Regions from separate parts of the Paraburkholderia sp. SIMBA_053 genome, predicted to be linked through region 4. Evidence: predicted binding sites of a transcription regulator. Region 4 holds the regulator's gene; each other region holds the start of a gene.
What was found. The regulator LexA, encoded in region 4, represses DNA repair genes until DNA is damaged. The targets are predictions, from matches to a motif close to ACTGTATNNNNATACAGT.
Positions count from the first base shown of each region.

Region 1: recA (recombinase RecA) is a predicted target of LexA. The motif match lies at 2,913-2,930, and genes of this name have one in related genera.
Region 2: imuA (translesion DNA synthesis-associated protein ImuA) is a predicted target of LexA. The motif match lies at 1,438-1,455, and genes of this name have one in related genera.
Region 3: dinB (DNA polymerase IV) is a predicted target of LexA. The motif match lies at 2,083-2,100, and genes of this name have one in related genera.

Region 1 is NZ_JAWRXU010000003.1:575,129-579,832, forward strand. Features, by position in the region: gene sucC (ADP-forming succinate--CoA ligase subunit beta) at 1-96, opposite strand, end outside; gene SB753_RS14655 (DUF2889 domain-containing protein) at 93-830, opposite strand; gene recX (recombination regulator RecX) at 989-1,747, opposite strand; gene recA (recombinase RecA) at 1,755-2,831, opposite strand; gene SB753_RS14670 (response regulator transcription factor) at 3,068-3,856, shown strand; gene SB753_RS14675 (sensor histidine kinase) at 3,866-4,704, shown strand, end outside.
Region 2 is NZ_JAWRXU010000012.1:180,064-184,767, forward strand. Features, by position in the region: gene SB753_RS27560 (Y-family DNA polymerase) at 1-789, opposite strand, end outside; gene imuA (translesion DNA synthesis-associated protein ImuA) at 719-1,426, opposite strand; gene SB753_RS27570 (superoxide dismutase) at 1,644-2,393, opposite strand; gene SB753_RS27575 (hypothetical protein) at 2,503-3,879, opposite strand; gene SB753_RS27580 (HrpF/NolX family T3SS translocon protein) at 3,922-4,704, opposite strand, start outside.
Region 3 is NZ_JAWRXU010000001.1:991,216-995,919, reverse strand. Features, by position in the region: gene SB753_RS04535 (heavy metal sensor histidine kinase) at 1-760, shown strand, start outside; gene dinB (DNA polymerase IV) at 818-1,963, opposite strand; gene SB753_RS04525 (RHS repeat-associated core domain-containing protein) at 2,237-2,653, shown strand; gene SB753_RS04520 (Imm50 family immunity protein) at 2,656-3,219, shown strand; gene SB753_RS04515 (YncE family protein) at 3,419-4,648, opposite strand.
Region 4 is NZ_JAWRXU010000002.1:625,999-630,702, forward strand. Features, by position in the region: gene SB753_RS09350 (ABC transporter permease) at 1-258, opposite strand, end outside; partial or broken gene nodI (nodulation factor ABC transporter ATP-binding protein NodI) at 287-1,200, opposite strand; gene SB753_RS09360 (universal stress protein) at 1,477-1,941, shown strand; gene SB753_RS09365 (DUF2939 domain-containing protein) at 2,121-2,804, opposite strand; gene SB753_RS09370 (hypothetical protein) at 2,915-3,283, opposite strand; gene lexA (transcriptional repressor LexA) at 3,391-4,041, opposite strand; gene SB753_RS09380 (sulfate ABC transporter substrate-binding protein) at 4,348-4,704, shown strand, end outside.

The DNA of each region.
Region 1 (4,704 bases), on a different contig from region 4:
GACCGCATCATCCACCGAGAAGACCGGCTTGCCGCGCGGTACCGCGACGCCGAATTTCCGCAGGATTTCCTTACCCTGGTACTCGTGAATCTTCATGCGTGATTCCCTTCAGTCTGAGAGTTGGATTGAACTTCGTTTCCGCTACCGTCCAACATGCCGGGCGCATTGCCCCTGCCTTCTTGGCGGGCCGCCCCGTTGTCTGGCGATGCCGGGCGGTCAGCTGGGCGTGGCGCATAGCCATACCAGCGCGGGTAAAACTTCTGCACTGCCTCCCCGTCGAAACGCAGCGCCTGGCAGCGTCCCAACTGGAATGGCGGTTTGTCGTTTAAACGTTCGGCGGTACCGTCGGCCGACTCATTTTCTGAACTGACGCTCTCGCCTGCTGTCTTGTCACCGGTATCCCACACGTCGCCGGCGAACGCCTGGATAGCAGCGGTCGGCAGGATCGCGCACAACTCGGTGAGATGCGTGCAACCAGCCGTGCCGGCCAGCAAACGGGCAGCATCGCGACGGAAGTTGTGAAGGAGATTGAGCCCGATGAGGGCACGGTAGGCAGGATTGCTGGCTTGGCATAGCCCGGGATAGGGCACCCAGTCGGACGACGCCTCGGCGTCGACGACATTGAGCTTGCGATCGATGGTGATGCGAAGCCAGAGTTCATGGATCGGTTGACCATTGGGCCGGACGCCCGACGCAAGCGCCACATCGCGTGGCTTTTCGTCGGTCAAGCACGCTTCCACATCCCACAGGCCATCGGCTCGCTCAAAAGCTTCCGCTCTGATTGCGCGGCGATGGCGCAATTGACGGGGCACTGGCGAGGAAAGCGGCATGCGGAAAGGAAAGGCCGAATTGGAAAACGCGTGAATTTTAGCATACTGGGTATTTGAGACAGCCCCGAATGCGGCCTAACGGCCTGCAGGCCGCCCAGAGCCGGTTTCGTGCTCGACGACCCTGTGTGCGCGGTCGCGGACTACGCCCGAGCTTGCGCCTATTCACCGCTCCATTCTTCGTCGATGCCCTTGAGGATTTTGCCAATCGTGGCGCCCGAAAAACCGCGCGATGCGAGAAAACGCGCCTGCTTCGCGCGCTCGGCCGATGTCTGCGGAAGTTCGCCGAACTTCTTGCGCCACACCGCTTGGGCGCGCGCAAGCTCGGTTTCGCGCAATTGGGCGCTCGCCTCTTCGACTAGCGTTTGATCGACAGAATGCTGCTTCAATTCGCCGACGATCCGGCTCGTGCCCATTCGCGACGACCGGCGATGAATCAGACTTTCGGTGAAACGCGAATCGGACAGCCAGTTCTCGGCTTCTAGCGTATCAAGCAGCGTATCGAGCGAGTCGTTCTCTTCGACGAACGGCTTCAGCTTACAGGCAAGTTCGCTGCGACTATATTCGCGACGAGAAAGATAGCCGAGCGCGCGCCCCTTAAGCGAACGTGCGGGACGCTGGGATTTTTTCGCTTCGTTTTGCCCGGACTTCGCGTCGGCGGATGCTCGGCGTGAGTCACGTGAGCGGCTGTACGTGGGCTCGGTAGCCGTGGCATTTCCTGCAGTCTCGAATGGGTCCGCGAAATCTGCGGAATTTGGGCTAGCAGGCGGTTTTTGGAACTGGGCGCGCCGCGGGCCACGGCCCGCAGCGCGATCATGCGCGTCGAACGATTCGGACGGATCGAACGACTCGTTCTCGTCATTACGCGGGCCGCCCGCGTTGCGTCCGGTATCGGACAGTGGCCGGCCCTTGCGTATCACGTAATGGTTACTCTTCTTCGCCCGCGACTTCTGCGCCTGCGCCGGTCACCGCTTCAGCCATTGCATTCACGCCGAGCGATTCGCGGATACGGTTCTCGATTTCACGAGCGATGTCCGGATTCTCGCGCAGGAATTCGCGCGCGTTGTCCTTACCCTGGCCGATACGCTCACCGTTATAGCTGTACCACGCGCCGGCCTTGTCGACGATCTTGGCTTGCACGCCCAAGTCGATGACCTCGCCCTGACGCGAAATACCCTCGCCATACAGGATGTCGAAAATCGCCTCGCGGAACGGTGGGGACACCTTGTTCTTGACCACCTTCACGCGCGTTTCGTTGCCGATCACTTCGTCGTTCTTCTTGATCGAACCAATGCGGCGAATATCCAGACGCACCGACGCGTAAAACTTCAGCGCGTTACCACCCGTAGTGGTTTCCGGGTTGCCGAACATCACGCCGATCTTCATGCGGATCTGGTTGATGAAGATCACGAGGCAGTTCGTGCGCTTGATCGTGCCGGTGAGTTTGCGCAGCGCCTGCGACATCAGACGCGCTTGCAGACCCGGCAGCGAATCGCCCATTTCGCCTTCGATTTCAGCCTTCGGCACGAGCGCCGCGACCGAGTCGATCACGATCATGTCGATCGAGCCCGAACGCACCAGTGCATCGGCAATTTCCAGCGCCTGTTCACCCGTGTCCGGTTGCGAAACCAGCAGGTCGTTCACGTTCACGCCGAGCTTGCCCGCGTACTGGATATCCAGCGCGTGTTCCGCGTCGATAAACGCTGCCGTGCCGCCCAGCTTTTGCATTTCAGCAATAACTTGCAGCGTCAACGTGGTTTTACCCGACGACTCCGGACCGTAAATTTCAACCACGCGGCCACGCGGCAAACCGCCGACGCCAAGTGCGATGTCGAGGCCGAGCGATCCCGTTGAAACGACCTGGATGTCTTCGACTACCTCACCTGCGCCGAGCCGCATGACCGACCCTTTGCCGAACTGCTTTTCGATCTGCGCGAGGGCGGCAGCGAGTGCCTTGCTCTTTTCAGCAGTCAGTCCAGCCGAGCCTTTCTTGCTTTCTTCCATGAATCGTCCTTTGCTATGATGAACGGCGTCTGAGGCAGATGTGCGGCCCACCTTTTGAAGGACAGCACACGAAACCCAGACACTGTATAAAAAAACAGTGGTTTTGGCAAGCGCGATTCTCGTGCGAACGCGCATGTTTACCGCCGCGCTGCCCAAACCACCCACAATAATTTTCGGAGACCGCTGTGCGCCGCGGGGACACCCGAGGTGCCGGCCAAGCCTTGAGCTGGCGCACCATGCGAATTCTGATTGCCGAAGACGACAGCATACTCGCGGACGGTCTGGTTCGATCACTCCGCCAATCGGCCTATGCTGTCGATCACGTGAAGAGCGGCGTGGAAGCCGACACCGCGCTGTCCATGCAAAGTTTCGACCTGCTGATTCTCGATCTCGGCCTGCCGCGCATGTCCGGACTCGAGGTGCTACGCCGCCTGCGCGCCCGAAACTCCAATCTGCCCGTACTGATCCTGACCGCTGCGGACAGCGTCGACGAACGGGTCAAAGGCCTCGATCTCGGCGCCGACGACTACATGGCCAAGCCGTTCGCGCTCAACGAACTCGAAGCGCGGGTGCGCGCGCTGACGCGGCGCGGTGCGGGCGGCGGCCCGACGGTCGTGCGGCACGGTTCGCTGTCGTTCGACCAGGTGGGCCGGATCGCCTATATCAACGAGCAGGTGATCGAGCTTTCGGCGCGCGAGCTCGGACTGCTCGAAGTACTGCTGCAGCGAATCGGGCGTCTGGTTTCGAAGGAGCAACTCGTCGATCATCTGTGCGAATGGGGCGAGGAAGTCAGCAACAACGCGATCGAGGTATACGTGCACCGGCTGCGCAAGAAAATCGAGCCGAGCGGCGTGCGCATCATTACCGTGCGCGGGCTCGGGTACTGTCTCGAGAAGGCGGTCGCGCCGGCAAACCCCAATCCGAATGCCGCCGCGTCCGCGCCCGCCGAGCCCGAACCCGAGCCGCCTTCTTCGCCTTCGTCGCCGCAGTCAGACGGGATGCCGGCGAGCCACCACTATAAATAGAGCACACCCATGTCCGCACGCGCCGATCGCGCGACGGCCCGCGCGGCGGATCTCGACGAGGCGCGCGACGAGCGCTACGCCAATCCGTTCGCTCCGCCCGACGAAACCGAAGCCGCCGCCGAGGCCCGCCCGCGCTCGCTGTTCGGCGAAATTCTCGACTGGATGCTCGCGCCGCTGTTGCTGTTGTGGCCGATGAGTCTCGCGGTGACGTATCTGGTCGCCAAGTCGATCGCGAACGGACCGTTCGACCGCGCGCTCGAAACCGACGCCTATGTGCTCGCGCGCCAGATCCACCCAGTCAACGGCGTGGCCGAACTGACGCTGCCCGACTCCACACGCGACTTTTTACGCACGGACAACGTCGACAGTGTTTTCTATCAGGTGCTCGGCACGCGAGGCGAACTGGTGGCCGGCGAGCGCGACATGCCGCTGCCGCACGAAGAAGACCGGCCGCAACCGGGGCTCGTCGCATTTCGCGACGACATGCTGCGCGGCAACGACATCCGCGTGGCCTATACGACGGTCGAGTTTCCGCAGACGCCCGGCGCGGAGCCCGTGCTCGTGCAGGTCGCCGAGACGCTCGACAAACGCAGTCAGCTTGCCAACGACATCATCAAAGGCGTGATCCTGCCGCAGTTCGTGATCCTGCCGCTCGCCATCCTGCTCGTGTGGTTCGGCCTGTCGCGTGGTCTCGCGCCGCTGCACGCATTGCAGGCGCATATCCGCGCGCGGCGCCCCGACGACCTGTCGCCGCTGGAAGCGCGTCGCGCGCCTCCGGAAATCGAGCCGCTCGTCACGTCGTTCAACGATCTGCTGACGCGCCTCGAACAGAACATGGAATTGCAAAA
Region 2 (4,704 bases), on a different contig from region 4:
CACGATCAGCCGATGCGCGCCGAACACGGCGCCGTCCGCATGTTCGAGCCGGTCGGGCATTTCGATGCGCGCGGAAAACGTGGGCGGCAGTTCGAGCCAGTCGAAGAGTTCCGGCGCGGTGCCGAATGCGCGGTCGAGCGAATCGAGCAGGTGTTCTCCGCAGCGCCGCTGCAACCCGGCGCGCGGCAGCCGGCGAATGTCGGCGATGGTTTCGCAGCCGAGCCCCGCGAACCAGTCGGCGAACTCGCGCACCTCGGGGACCGCGATCATGGGCAGCGCGGCGAGGCGCTGCTCGAGCGTGGACAGCTTCAGCACGCGCCGCGCGCCCCGCCCCTTCGCATATCGCGCCAGTAGCCACGCGCCCTGGCCGGTCGGCGCGGCGCTCACGCGCGCGGTGAGACCGAGCGTGGCAAGCAGCGCCTTTGCCTCGCGGCACAGCGCAAGCAGTCCGCCAAAGAGGCGCAGGCTCGCGCCTATTTCCACGACGACGGTCGCTTCATCGAGCAGCGCGACTTCGGGCGAAAAGCGCATTAGCGCCACGCCGACCTCGCGTTGTGCGGACTGCTCGCGGGCGAAGTCGCGTTCGTGCATGTCCGTCTCGGGCGACAGCGTGAGCACGCCACCGCGTTTCATGCCGAGCCTCACTCCGGCCGCGCGCGCGACGCTGTCCGCAATCACGACCTTGTCCTTCTCGAGCACGACACTGCCGTGAGCGGGCTCAGGCGACCACTTCGGCCTGAAAACTTCGAGCGGCAACTTCGGCAGGTGAACGGCGAGGAAGACGCGCATGTCGTGACAGCAGAACAGGAGTGGGTTGAAGGGGAATCGACAGGGGCTCCGCGCGCGAGGGCCCTCGTCGTTTCACGATGTCGACGGTCAGGCCGTCGGCAGATGGTTTGAGCGCCAGCCGCAATAGCGCCGGCGACGCGTCCTGAGCACTCGCAAGCGGCCGCACCATGACGAAAAGTGTCTCCGACGACTGCGCCGCCAGATGCAGGCGCCGAAGCGACGAAGCCTGCGCATACTGCGCCCAGAAAATCAGCGCACCGCAACTGCCGGCACGCAGAATCTGTTCTGCCGACCACAATGCGTCCGCCGTTTTCTGCGCCTTGACGCGCAGCACCTGCTCAAGCGACAAGCCGATATAGCTGAGCCCGAGGCCGTCCGGTGTATGCGGGGGCTGGACGAACGCAATGGGCCGGTTGCCCGCTGCACTGAGCGCCGGGCGTAGCAGTCGCAGTTCGCCTACACCCGGCTGCTGCACGAGCAGGTCGACCAGTGCGCCCACTGGCCAGCCGCCACCGGGCAGTTCAGCCGATAGCGCCGGATAGCCGGTGTCGACCACCTGCCCCCGGCCGCGCGCAAGCTGGGACGCCCGCCACAGGGACGGGTGTATCGCTTCGGGCGGTGGAGAAGAGGCAGTCATGGACGAAAAAACCTGTATGGATGTACAGTATCCTACACGGATTTTCGCGACGGGGAAAAGGCACTTTTTTTGGGAGCGAATAGAGGAACAGGTCTGCGCCCAAACTCATGGGGCATCCATTCCAGAGAAAACGCCATACAGCAGGCACTTCCCGACGCACACCGCCATTGGGGCGATGTGCGGTCTGAATCTCAATGAACGGGCTCAAGCGTTGGGATCAAACCCGATCCAGATTCGCCGAAGCAAACGCCCAGTTCAAATGACGCGACACGGTCGCGACCAGGTAATCCGGCCGGCGATTCTGATAATCGAGGTAATAGGCGTGCTCCCACACATCCACCGTCAACAGCGGCACCTGACCGCGCGTGAACGGGGTTTCCGCATTGCTCGTCTTCACCACCGCGAGTTCGCCTCGATCGACCACCAGCCATCCCCAGCCGCTGCCGAATTGCGACGCCGAAGTGGCCACCAATGCTTTGGTCAACGCTTCCGTGGAGCCGAACTTGCGCTGGATCGCCGCCTGCAGCTTCTCGCTCGGCGCGCTCGCATCCGGACTGAGCGAGTTCCAGTAGAAATTGTGATTCCACGCCTGCGCTGCGTTGTTGAACACGTCGACGAGCGCCGGCTGATCGTGCGACTGCATGATCAGCTCTTCGAGCGACGCATTGGCGAGCGGCGTGCCGGCCAGCAGCTTGTGCAGATTGTCGAAGTACGCACGATGATGTTTGCCGTAGTGAATCCCGATCGTACGCGCCGAGATAACCGGTTCGAGCGCGTTGTCCGCCCACGGCAACGGCGGCAGAGTTTGCGGCGACGCGCCGAGATACGCCGGCACCCCACGCGAGCTTGCAGCCGTTGTAGCGGCCTGCGTGCTCGCGCCGAATGACATCTTCGAAAGCAGCACACCGACTGACGCCAGCGATCCGGTTGCCATCAGACGACGGCGCGACAAAGACGATTTGAGCATGGTTGAAATCCCCAGTAATGTGGCGCGGCGCTCATGATGTCCGCCGCACTCACACAACATTCCACGCTATCTGGCTATTCCATCGCGGCGGGGAATTATTTGCCCGCTTCTAACGGGACGATTGGGACGATCCGGAGCCTTGCGGCGCGTCGCTCTGCTGCTTCGCTTCGGTCTTCTGCTTCGTGTCGATCTTCTGCTTCGTGTCGATCTGCTGCTTCGCTTCGGTCTTCTGCTTCGCGTCGTTCCGCTGATTCAAAACGCGCTTCTGCTTCGCATGGACCTTCTGCTTCGCAGCGAGCTTCTGCTCGAAGAGCGGCTTGCCGAATTCGAACGCCTTCGTGTAATCCGCCGTGTCCGGTTCGTCGTCTGTCGGCGAGCGCGGGATGTTGTCGGTTCTGCCACTCGTTACCGGACGTATGTCGAGCTTCAGACCGGACACCTGGCGCTTGACAGTATCCGCGACCTCGCCGATGACAGCGGGCGTCACAGCACCCATCGGCTCGACCCCGTGTGTCGCGAACTGCGTGCGCAAGCCACTATCGGGCGTGAGAAACAGCGGACCTGCGGGGACCTTTTGCTCTTCGTCCTGATATTCCGTCAGCTCGTCGCGGTCGTTGAACCACAAGACGCAACCAAGGCACGGCGGCTTGGAACCCGCGGCGCGACCTTCCTTCAACATCTCGGGATAGTCCTTTTCGATCGTCAGCCTCACACTGATCTCGGCGTGGTGCCGGGACGGGTTGTCGGTCACGGTCAGGACGACATCGGGATTTTCGCCGAGCCAGTTGAACAGCTTCTGCGCGCGGCGCAGCTTGTCGTCTGTATTGAGCGACGGCGAAGCGCCGCTTTGCGGCGCAGTACGAAGTTTTTCGGCAATGAATTCGCCGAGATGGTCCCTGAGCCTGGCTGCATCGCCGTAACGCCTCTGGAGCTTCTCGTTCGCTTCGCCATTGTTCATCGACATCACAATGCGATTGCTCGCACGGGACGCAACGGCCTGCAACTCGGTTCCGTGCAACTTCGGATTCCCGTCCAGAATGAAGCCCGCGAGTCGCGTCGAAGTCCGTTGACTATCGGAGTCATTCGTCGAGTATTTCCACTGCTCCGCAACGTCTTCTGGCGCGACCTTCGGGGCGCCGCCCTGGGTCTGCAAGCTCCACGCACGAAGTCCGCCGGACTTCACAGCGCCGGTTATCTGCTCGTGGAGCAACTGCGCGTTGTCGTCGGGCTCGATGCGCGGCCCGGACTTCGACGCCCGTACTTTAAGCGGCCCAGGTGGCCCGTTGCTTTTATCCGGCAAATTTGCCAGCGCCGCCGACGGCTCGCGCGCACTGCGCGGCTTCGCTCCTGACGACTGCGCAAGCGGTCTGTCACCGGCCGCTTTATCCGTCACCTCACCGGTCGCATTAGCGTTCGCATTAGTGGCCGCACTACTGTTCGCCCGCCCGTCGGGCACCCTGTGATCCAAGGGAATCCCTTTCAGCATCGTCTTTCTCCAATCCGCGTGATCTCGCGGTGCATCGCTTTATCAGGCCGCGCCCGGAAGATTCAAATCGTCCTTGTGATCGTCGTACTCGGTTCCGGCGACTTCCTTCGCCCCGTCCTTGGCGATCTGCTTGCCTGCTTCCTTCGCGGCCGTTTTGTTGATCACACCTTTGTTGGCCTGATACGCCGCGTTCAGTGCCGCCGACTCCGCGCCCTTGAGCGCCGTGCCCGCACCCGGCACGGTCAGCGCGCCGAGGGCCGCGCCGCCCACATCGAAGCCGGCCTTGATGCCGGCCTGCTTCATGTCGCCGCCTTCGAGCGCGGTGTCGGCGAGTTCGTAGCCGCTCGAAAGCGCCTGCGCGCCAACCGAGCCCGCTGCCGCCAGCTGGCTGATAAGCGGAATCTTGAGATCGGCGATCACGCCGAGCACCTTCGACACAACACCCTCGATCTTCGAGGCGATCGTGAGGAGTCCGTGCAGGAAGTCCTGGAACTGGCCGCCCTTCTTTGCCTTCGTGTCCGGCTGGTCGGCTTCGCCGTCCTGCATCGCGGCGACTGCGCTCGCGTCCTCCGCGCTCGACGGCGCCTGAGTCGCGTAGGTCGGCGCGGGCGTTTTGTTCATCGTCGAGGTGAATTTGTCGAAGTCCTTTTTCGAAATCTTGCCGTCGTCGGCGGCGTGGAAAAACGAGCCGCTATTGCCGTGCAGCGCGTTGTCCATCATGCCGAACAGCATCGGATCGTTGAGCAGCTGCTTCGCGGCTTTCGCGACGTCGGGGTTCGGATCGTTCGACAAGCTCTTGAGCTTGTCCCGCGTGAGGTTGCCGTC
Region 3 (4,704 bases), on a different contig from region 4:
GATCCTGATCGGGCAGACGGAAGTGGCGTTGACACGCAACCGCTCCGTGGACGATTTGCGTCATACGCTGCAGTCGAATCTCGAGGAATTCGAACGCATGCGCGCGATCATCAACGACATGCTGTTCCTCGCGCGAGCCGATCAGGGCGAGCGCGCAACGGGCCTGGTAGAAGTATCGCTCGCGGCTGAAGTTGCGCACACGCTGGAGTTTCTGGAAATTCCACTTGAAGAAGCTCGCGTGCATGCGCGCTTGCATGGCGACGCCGCAGCGCATGTGAACCGCTCGCTGTTCGGTCGCGCCTGCACGAATCTGTTGATGAACGCGATCCAGCATTGCCAGCCCGGTGCGCAGATCAACGTGCGCATTGTGCGGGACGGGCAACAGGTGCGCATTGAAGTTGCCAATCCCGGCGAGCCGATCGAGCCCGGCGTGCTCGAACATCTGTTCGACCGGTTTTATCGTGCTGAAGCGTCGCGGACCAATAGCCGCGAGAATCACGGCCTGGGTCTCGCAATCGTTAAGGCGATTGCGGAGATGCATGGCGGCAGCGTGTCGGTGCAAAGCGCGAACGGCGTCAATACGTTTGCATTTTCGATTGCTGCTTCGCTTGCGGACAGCATCACGCTGTCAGTACGTTCGAATGCGGCGAAACTGCCGGGGAATGTTGTCGGAAATGGTCCGGCGAACGCAAACACGCCACCGGCACCGGCACCGGCACCGGCTTCATATTCGTCACTGGTAAAAGGAAAGTCCGCCTGAACGGGTTGCCACCGCTTCGGCGCGCCGTGTCACGCTGCATGCAACTGAACGCACGAACTAGAAATCAAGCGTGAACTGAGCCGGCTCGTCACGCGGAACCTGTCCGGCGGGTTGCAGGTTGCCGGCCTTGACTCCGAGCAGCCTGATGGATTTAACGAGCTCCACTCTCTTCAGGCAGTCGGTTGCCGCGCGACGCAACGCTTCCGCATTGGCAATGGGTTCGGGAAGCGTGATGTCGCGCGTGACTGTTTTGAAGTCGTTGAAGCGAAGCTTGATGCCGATCTTCTTCGCCAGATAGCCTTTTCTCTGCAGATCGGCTGCCACCTGTTCGCACAGACGGGTGAATGCGGCGCCCAGTTCCTGCCGATGCCGTACGGCATGAAGGTCCCGTTCGAATGTGGTCTCGCGGCTCATCGAGACCGGTTCGCTGTATGTCACCACGGGCCTCTCGTCAAGACCGTGGGACACTCTGCGAAGCCATGCACCGTAGCTTCGGCCGAAGTGCTCTATGAGCCAGGACTCGTCGCGCTTAGCGATTCCGCCGATGGTCGTTATTCCCAACGACGCAAGTTTCGCGCTGGCCTTGGGGCCAATACCGTTGATCTTATTCGCGGCCATTGGCCAGATCCTGGACTGCACGTCTTCGAACTTCAGGATCGTGATGCCGTCGGGTTTTTGCATATCGGAGCACAGCTTTGCAAGCAGCTTGTTGGGTGCGATTCCCACGGAGCACGTGAGATTCGTTGCTTCCAACACCGCCGACTTCAGCTTGCGCGCTACTTCCTCTGAACTGCCGCTCGTGAGCGAGACGTCTGCGTACACTTCGTCGATACCGACGTCTTCTATGCTCGAAGTGACCGACCGCACTGCATCTTTGAACAGTCGCGAATACGTTCGGTAGAGGTCGAAGTTCACCGGAAGGATAATCGCATCCGGCGCTAGCCGGGCGGCCTTCATGGTGGGCATGCCGGAGTGAACTCCGAACGCGCGCGCTTCGTAGGTGGCGGTCGTCAAGACGCCTCTGCCTACGTAGTCGCGTAAGCGCGAAAATTCGCGTGTGCCGTCCGGGTTGGTTCGCGGCGCGTCCGTGCGACGACCGGCGACCACCATGGCCTTGCCTCGTAGTTCTGGATACTGCGACAGTTCACAAGACGCAAAGAATGCGTCCATGTCGATGTGGGCTATGCGCCGTTCATCTGGCATGCCGTGTTTGCTCGATAGTGGCGTTCGGTGGTGCCGCCCGGGCCTAAGGGGCGCTCGTCCGCACTTCAGAAAGGAGCGTGCGGACGAAGGTACATGCGTTTGACGGGTATTTTACCGGGACTGTACGTTTGTACAGTATTTTTTGTCAGGGTTTCTGGAATCCGGTCTGCGGATTTGTCGGGAAGGAAGCCGGGGCGCCGACAATGTGCTCGCGTTGGCGGATGCGCGCAGCAAATTCAGACGCAATATAGCTATGAGCCGTATGGTGCGACGATGCAGACGGGGCTGGCCGATCCGAACATGCAGCAGTACACAGGACGGGAGAATGACGGGACCGGGTTGTATTACTACCGGAATCGGTATTACAGTCCAGGCGCAGCGCGATTCATCAGTGAAGACCCAATCGGTTACGCGAGTGCGCAGACGAATGCGTATGCTTATGTAGATGGGGATCCGGTTCAGTTCACGGATCCGTTTGGTGAGTCCAAACTCATGCCCGTTACGGGTGGGCCGCATGGCGGGTTTATCGTTCATCCTTTCAAACCCAACGTGAATTACTACGATTCGAATGGTGACTTGTCGGCTCAGTATCATGGTGACCATTCTCACGATGGGATGAGGCCGCACGGTCATAACGCCGGGCCGAATTTTGACCGCGACGAAGGGCTTCCGCTTTGTCCGATCCCTTGAAAATGGATTTTGATTTGGGCGTTGGCGCGCGATCAATGCTGTCGCCGCCCTTGTCAGAAGGTCGTCATGACGATCGCAATCTTGATGATTCGACGGGTGCAAACACCGTTGCGGAATGGGGCCAAATAATGTGTGAAGTAGATGACTATGGGTGGGGCGAGGTAGGCAACTCCATCTTGCTCAAGAAGCTATTCGGATACTGGCCGGCTTTCCACGATGCACATGTGCTGTCTATCAAGATGGGGTACGGAAAACGTGATGCCCGAGAGGTAGATGTCGCAATCGAATTGCGACATTGGGGCCAGGATGACCCAAACTGGGTTGCACGTGGACCAGACTGCGTCATTACGCTGACCCTACTTGAGGTAAAGATCGCAGACGTATCTATGGACGCTTTCGTTCAAGATAACTCCGTAGGTGACGTTTGCTTCACGAGGACAGACGACAACCTATTGCTTTTTGAACTTGATCCTAATAGTGGCGCCAGCGTTTTCATTGCGTGTACGTCTGCCGAGATTACTCGAATAGAGCCGTATTGCGCGCCAATTTCTTCGAGTACGACGTGACCGCCAACGTGTAGTTGGCGCGGGGGCGACACAGTATCGTTTGTTTACTCGCTCCGGCCTTCGCGAACCACCCTGACGCCAAGCCCGTCTGGGTCGCTGCGCACATCCAGAAGGGCGATTGCGACGACCCGCGACCACCTTGAGCACGCTACCCCGCCTTCAGATGCCGCGCAAGGGAAGCCCGCAGCACTGCCGCGCCTCATCTGGCGGCGAATACCGACACCCCGCCGTTGACGAACCCGTTTGCCGCGCAACCCGGACATCCCGCCGGCGATGTCGCGGAAGAATATGGAACGAAAATGAGCCCGGTCGCCGGGTCGATTGCAACCGAATGCGCGTTATTGCCCGTGTTAAGACGGGCGACGACACTGCGACTGCCCGCGTCGACGATGGTCAACACGGGCGTGCATGGCGACGCGGCCGAGCAGGCGCCGTTCGTCGACGCATTGCCAGAAGACGTCCACCGGCTCGCTGCGTTGTAGTAGCGATTGGTGGGCGCATCATATTCAAGCTGATCGCCGCCGCCGGCGTTCAGGGAGGCCACGAGTGCACCGCTCGAACGGTTGAAGATCTGCATGAGCAACGGAGCGCCAGTCGTACCTTCGCGACACCCGACCGCAATATCGTTGCCGGGGCCCAGTGCCAGCCCTGTGGGATCGCAATTGCCTTCCGGGTACATCGCTACGCCCGCAAGCGACGTGTAGTTTTGACTGCCACCGGTCGGAATTGCTCGAATGGACGCTCCCGGCAATTTCACCAGTTCGCCGTGAGGATTCGCTGTGCTGCCGTCAACGTTCACGTAGAAGTTGTCGCTGGCGGCGTCGTACCGGCACGCTTCGAGGCCCGCGGTGGGCTTGCCTGAGAGATCCGTGAACGTCACCTTGGCGACGACGGTCTGCGTGGACGTGTTGATGAAGGTGGCGAACGGGGGCGTCTCTTCCGGGCTGGAGATCATAAAGATGCCATGCGTGGGATCCAGACAACCTTCATCTGCGCGAACGCCCGTCGTGCTAACCGTGATTTTGTTCGTCACGGCGCCAACAGCGGGATCAACCACCTTCACAGAGTTCACGTCGCCCACGTAGATAAAGTTGCCGACAGCCGTCGCGCCGTCCGGACCCGCCTGCGAATTCGGCCCGGGGCCAAGCCCGGTGAACGCGAGAGGCCCGCTTCCCTGAATGGCTTTGACGAAGGTCTTCGACGGTATGTCGATCTGATCCAGAGATGCGTTATTCCTGTCGGTGAAATAGTATCGGCTACCCGAGACGACGCCGATGTCGAATGAGAAGTTTACGCCTGCCTTGATGTTGGGGACCGCGATGTCCGATACATGGTGCGGGCCGCTAATGCTGAGTTCGTCCCCGCCACAACCCGCAATCGCAATAGCCGCACACGCCACCAATGCATTCGCCAACAGGTGCTTCGGCATCGTACACCTCCCATCATCGTCGTTGGAGTGGACCTATCTCAACGGCGCGCCGGAAG
Region 4 (4,704 bases):
GGTGCCCGCTGCTAGGAAGGCGATATACGACACGCCGTCGACGCGGCCGACCATCAGCCCGAGACCGAAGCCGAGGCCGAACAGATAGATCATTGGGTCGGCGAGATTGCCGAACATGGAGGCGAGCGCAAGCTTCTTCCACACAAGGTAATTGCGGCGCCAGACCGCAATCCAGTTGACCGCGTTCGCGGGCAACGCGGCGAAAGGGGCCTGCATGGGAGGCGTGGCTTCGTTGCTTCGATAAGTGCGTGCATCCATTGCGTGTCTCGTGCAGTGTCGATGGAATTCAGTCCTGCATCTCGCGGCCGGTGAGACGCAGGAACACATCCTCGAGATTCGCCGGGCGGTGCAGATAGCGCAGGTCCGCTCGCTGCTTCAGTCGCGCATGCACTGGCCCGGCGTCGTTCACATAACAGAAGAGCGTCTCACCGCTGATCTCGGTTCGCTGTGCGAGCGGCGCAAGCTCATCGCGTAATGCGAACGGATCGGGGCCGAAAATCTCGATGACGTCGCAGCCGATTTCCGACTCGATCAGCTCCCTTGGCGCGCCTTCCGCAATCTTGCGTCCTTCTTCGATCACGCACAGCCGGTCGCATAGCCGCTCGGCTTCTTCCATGAAGTGCGTGGTCAATAAAATCGTCTTGCCACGTGCGAGCAGCGAGCGCAGTCGCTCCCAGATGAGATGCCGTGCCTGCGGTCGAGGCCGGTAGTCGGCTCGTCCATGATCAGCACATCGGGATCGTTGACGAGCGCCCGCGCGAGCGTGAGGCGCCGCTTCATGCCGCCCGACAGTTCGCTCACGCGCGCGTCGGCCTTGCTCTCCAGCCGCGCGAATTCCAGCAGCGACGGCACCATCGCGCGGCATTGCGCGGCGCTCAGGCCGAAGTAGCGGCCGAACACCAGCAGGTTCTCGCGGACGGTAAAGTCGGGATCGAGGTTATCGAACTGCGGCACCACGCCCACGCGCGCCCGCGCGATGCGCGCCCTGCCAGGAATCGGCTCGCCGCACAGGCGGATCGAGCCGGCGTCCGGCGTGGCAATGCCGAGCAGCATGCGCAATGTGGTGGTCTTGCCCGCGCCGTTTGGTCCGAGCAGGCCGAAACACTCTCCGACGTCGACATGAAACGACAGTCCGTCGACAACTTTCTTTTCGCCGTAACTTTTTTCAACCTGCTGGAATTCGATAGCGGTGTCGGGCATGGATAGGGATCGAGGCTCAGGCAAAAGAGGCGAATCGACGGGAAGGCTGCTCATTCTAGGTCATCAGCCGGGAAATGGCGGTTTAAGGAGCGCCCCGCGCTGTGGGTTCTTGCACTGCCGCAAAGGCGTCGCCGGCGTTGTCCTCACCGAGTGTGCCTCCTATGCACAAGGCCGGGGCGTGCAGCAATCGCACTTAGCGTTTTCCATCCCTTGCAAGCTGAATTGCGGCGCACCATGATTGATTCAGACCGCGCTTTTGCGGAAAGGGGAAGAACGATGGCGAGCTACCAGAAAATCCTGCTGTGCTACGACGGCTCGCGTGAAGGCCGCAAGGCTTTGCGTTGCGGCGCCGACCTTGCGCTGGATCTGAAGGCGCAAACGCATCTGCTTTCGGTGGTGGACATGCGCTCGAGCATTGCGCAAAGCGCGGGCCTGCTGACGGACGTCGCGTGCGGCAGCTTCGAAAAGACCGCGCGGGACATCCTGCAAGAGGGCGTGGACTGGCTGACCGAGCGCGGCGTCAACGCGCAGGGTCACTTTGCGTTCGGCCATCCGATCGACGAGATCGCCAATCTTGCCAACGAGTTGCACGTCGACCTGGTGGTGGTGGGCCACCGTTGCCGCACGGGCTTGTCCCGATGGTGGATGGGTGCTGGCAATACACCGCTGCTCGACCGGGTGTCATGCAGCATTCTGGTCGCGTGCTCTTCAGCGCATGAGCAGCAGCAGGAAGCGGCCTGACGATGCGGTTCGGGTGCACGGCCACCCGCGCCAGGCGTGCAGCCTTCGTGCGGGTGGGTGCTGGTGAGCTTTGGTCGGGATGAACGCGGAGGACGGAGTAGCGGGCGGCGCGTGCATTACGAGTGCATTGCGTCAAATCGGCCGCGTGCGCGTTCGATCTGACAAGCCGCGCCTGGCGCTCACTCGTTCAGATTGACCGCCGCCAGCTTCCACGTGAAAAGACCCTCGCGCATGAAGATGGCGGAGTAACGCGCGTCCCCCGCACCGTGCTGGTATGTGACGGCGAACTCGTTGATGCCGCGATAGCCGGCTGTGGTTTGCGGCGGTTGCGGCGGGGTGGCCCTACTAACCGCGTTGCCGTTCGGATCACCCGTAGCGCCGCCGGGCGTGCGGCTGTCCGCACCGGACGATCCGGGGGCGGGCGCATTGGCAGCGGGCGGATTGCCGGTGACTGGCGCGGCGTTGGGCCGCTCACCCGGCTCGCCGCGCGGCGGCATGCCGTTCAACAGCGCAGCCACGCCGTCGGGTGTTGCATACGCGTCGACGAGCGGGCCGATCAACGCGACGCCAATCATCGCGCCGATCGCAGCCAACGGATTACCGTTTCCATGTGAGTCAAGCCGCCGCGTCAGCAAGCCGGTGACTTGCTGCTTCAGGCTCTCGCGCAACGCAGGAAAATCGACATACCGATTCACCGTCTGCGCGTCACGCGCGTCGGCGGCGCGTTTGAGGTTATTGAGCGCGATATACGGGGAGGCATAAGCGAAGCCCAACGCCGCGATCAGCGCGATCACGATCAACGTGACGGTAAGCGTGACTGCAAGCGGACGGGCGCTGCGCTTCCTAGGTGTTGAAACTGCCATCGAGCGGAAATCTCCATCAGGTGTGATCTAACGTGGACCGCAACCGCGCTGAAACGATCCGTGCGCTGCCACAAACCATGTGAGCGACGCGCCCCACACCTCACAACTCATCAAGACTCGAACACCGCACCGTGGACGTTGGTTTCCTCGGCGATGCAACGGTCAATCATGCGGCACACCGCGTCTACAGTGCCGACCATGATGAGCCGCGACGGCCCGTGGTACACGCGCACCGGCGCACGGCGCTCCGGCTCGGCAGTATTGAGCCCCGAGTTCAGCGACACGCGGGCGAATGCCGGCAATGACGACGGCAATGAAGACGGCAACGCGGCCTGCCGGTCGCACCCACGAGCGGGAGAGTCGAACAGCGACGCGGTAGCGGCCGTGGACGCTTCGATCAGTGAGCAAGGTACCAGCTTGCGCAGATGGCGCAGACGGCCGAACTGGCGAAACGGCAACAGGCGGGCAAGGCGTTCCATGAGTCTCTCCGGGCGATTCAACATGAGTACTGCTTTGGTCGGTGAGCAGGCGAGCGGTTGGCTAATGACGCACTGAGCTTGTCGCTCATTAAGCCAAACCCGTGCTATCAGAATTCGCCCGGGCGGATCAGCCCGACAGCGATGCCTTCCAGCGCGAAATCCGCGCTGCCTGTCTCAACGAAGATGTTCTCGTAATCGGGGTTCTCGGCAATCAACTCGATACCGTTCGCGCGGCGCTTCAGGCGCTTGACCGTGACGTCGTCGCCAAGCCGCGCAATGATGATCTGGCCGTCTTTGGCCTCGCTTCTTTTCTGCACCGCAAGCAGATCGCCGTCGAAGATACCCGCGTCGCGCATGGACAGCCCGCGCACCTTGAGCAGGTAGTCGGGCTTGCTCGAGAAGAGCGCCGGGTCGCACGCATAGTGTTGGGCGATATGTTCCTGCGCGAGGATCGGGCTACCGGCGGCAACCCGGCCGATAAGCGGCAGCGACAGCTGCATGATGCTGGCGTGCGGCAATGTGAACTGATGCGGCGCCTCGTCCGGGCCAGCAAGCAGGCGAATGCCGCGCGACGCGCCGGCCGCGAGTTCGATCACGCCCTTGCGTGCAAGCGCCCGCAGATGCTCTTCAGCCGAATTGGCCGAGCTGAAGCCCAGTTCGGCGGCAATTTCCGCACGTGTGGGCGGAAAACCGGTGCGTTCTATGGCCCGGCGGATCAGATCGAAAACCTGCTGCTGTCGTGCGGTGAGTTTGGTCATGGCGCCACTGTATGGATGAACAGGTGCCTGTATTTTTATACAGTATCCGGCGCAATTCAAGCTTTACTTTAAGTTTGCGGCTCGACCCCTCGCTGGAGCGTCGTAAATCGACGTCAAGACATCCGTTTTCATGCCGCAACGCCTTATCTGGCTGTCATTACCACTTTTGCGTATTAAAAAATGAATAAACATTATTTTTAATGATGAAAGCCCCTGGATAGACTGGCCTCCAGTCGCTCATGTGCACGTGACCCGACGCAAAACAACACACGCTGTTTCAGCGCACCAACACGCGGAGAACTTGGCATGAACAATCACGAAGCGGGCCGGGCAGGCAGGAGCCGAAAACTTATCGCAGCGCTCGCGTTCGGCGCGGCAGCCGCGCTCGGCGTCCTTGGCGCGGCAGGCCAGGCGCAAGCCGCCGACACGACGCTGCTCAATGTGTCCTACGACCCTACTCGCGAGCTTTACCAGGACGTGAATCAGGCTTTCGCCAAAGAATGGAAGGCGAAGACCGGCGAGACCGTCACCTTCAAGCAGTCGCACGGCGGCTCGGGTGCTCAGGCGCGCTCGGTGCTCGACGGCTTGCAGGCCGACGTCGTGACGCTCGCGCTCGCTTATGACATCGACGCGATCGCGAACAAGGGTTTGATCGATAAAGGC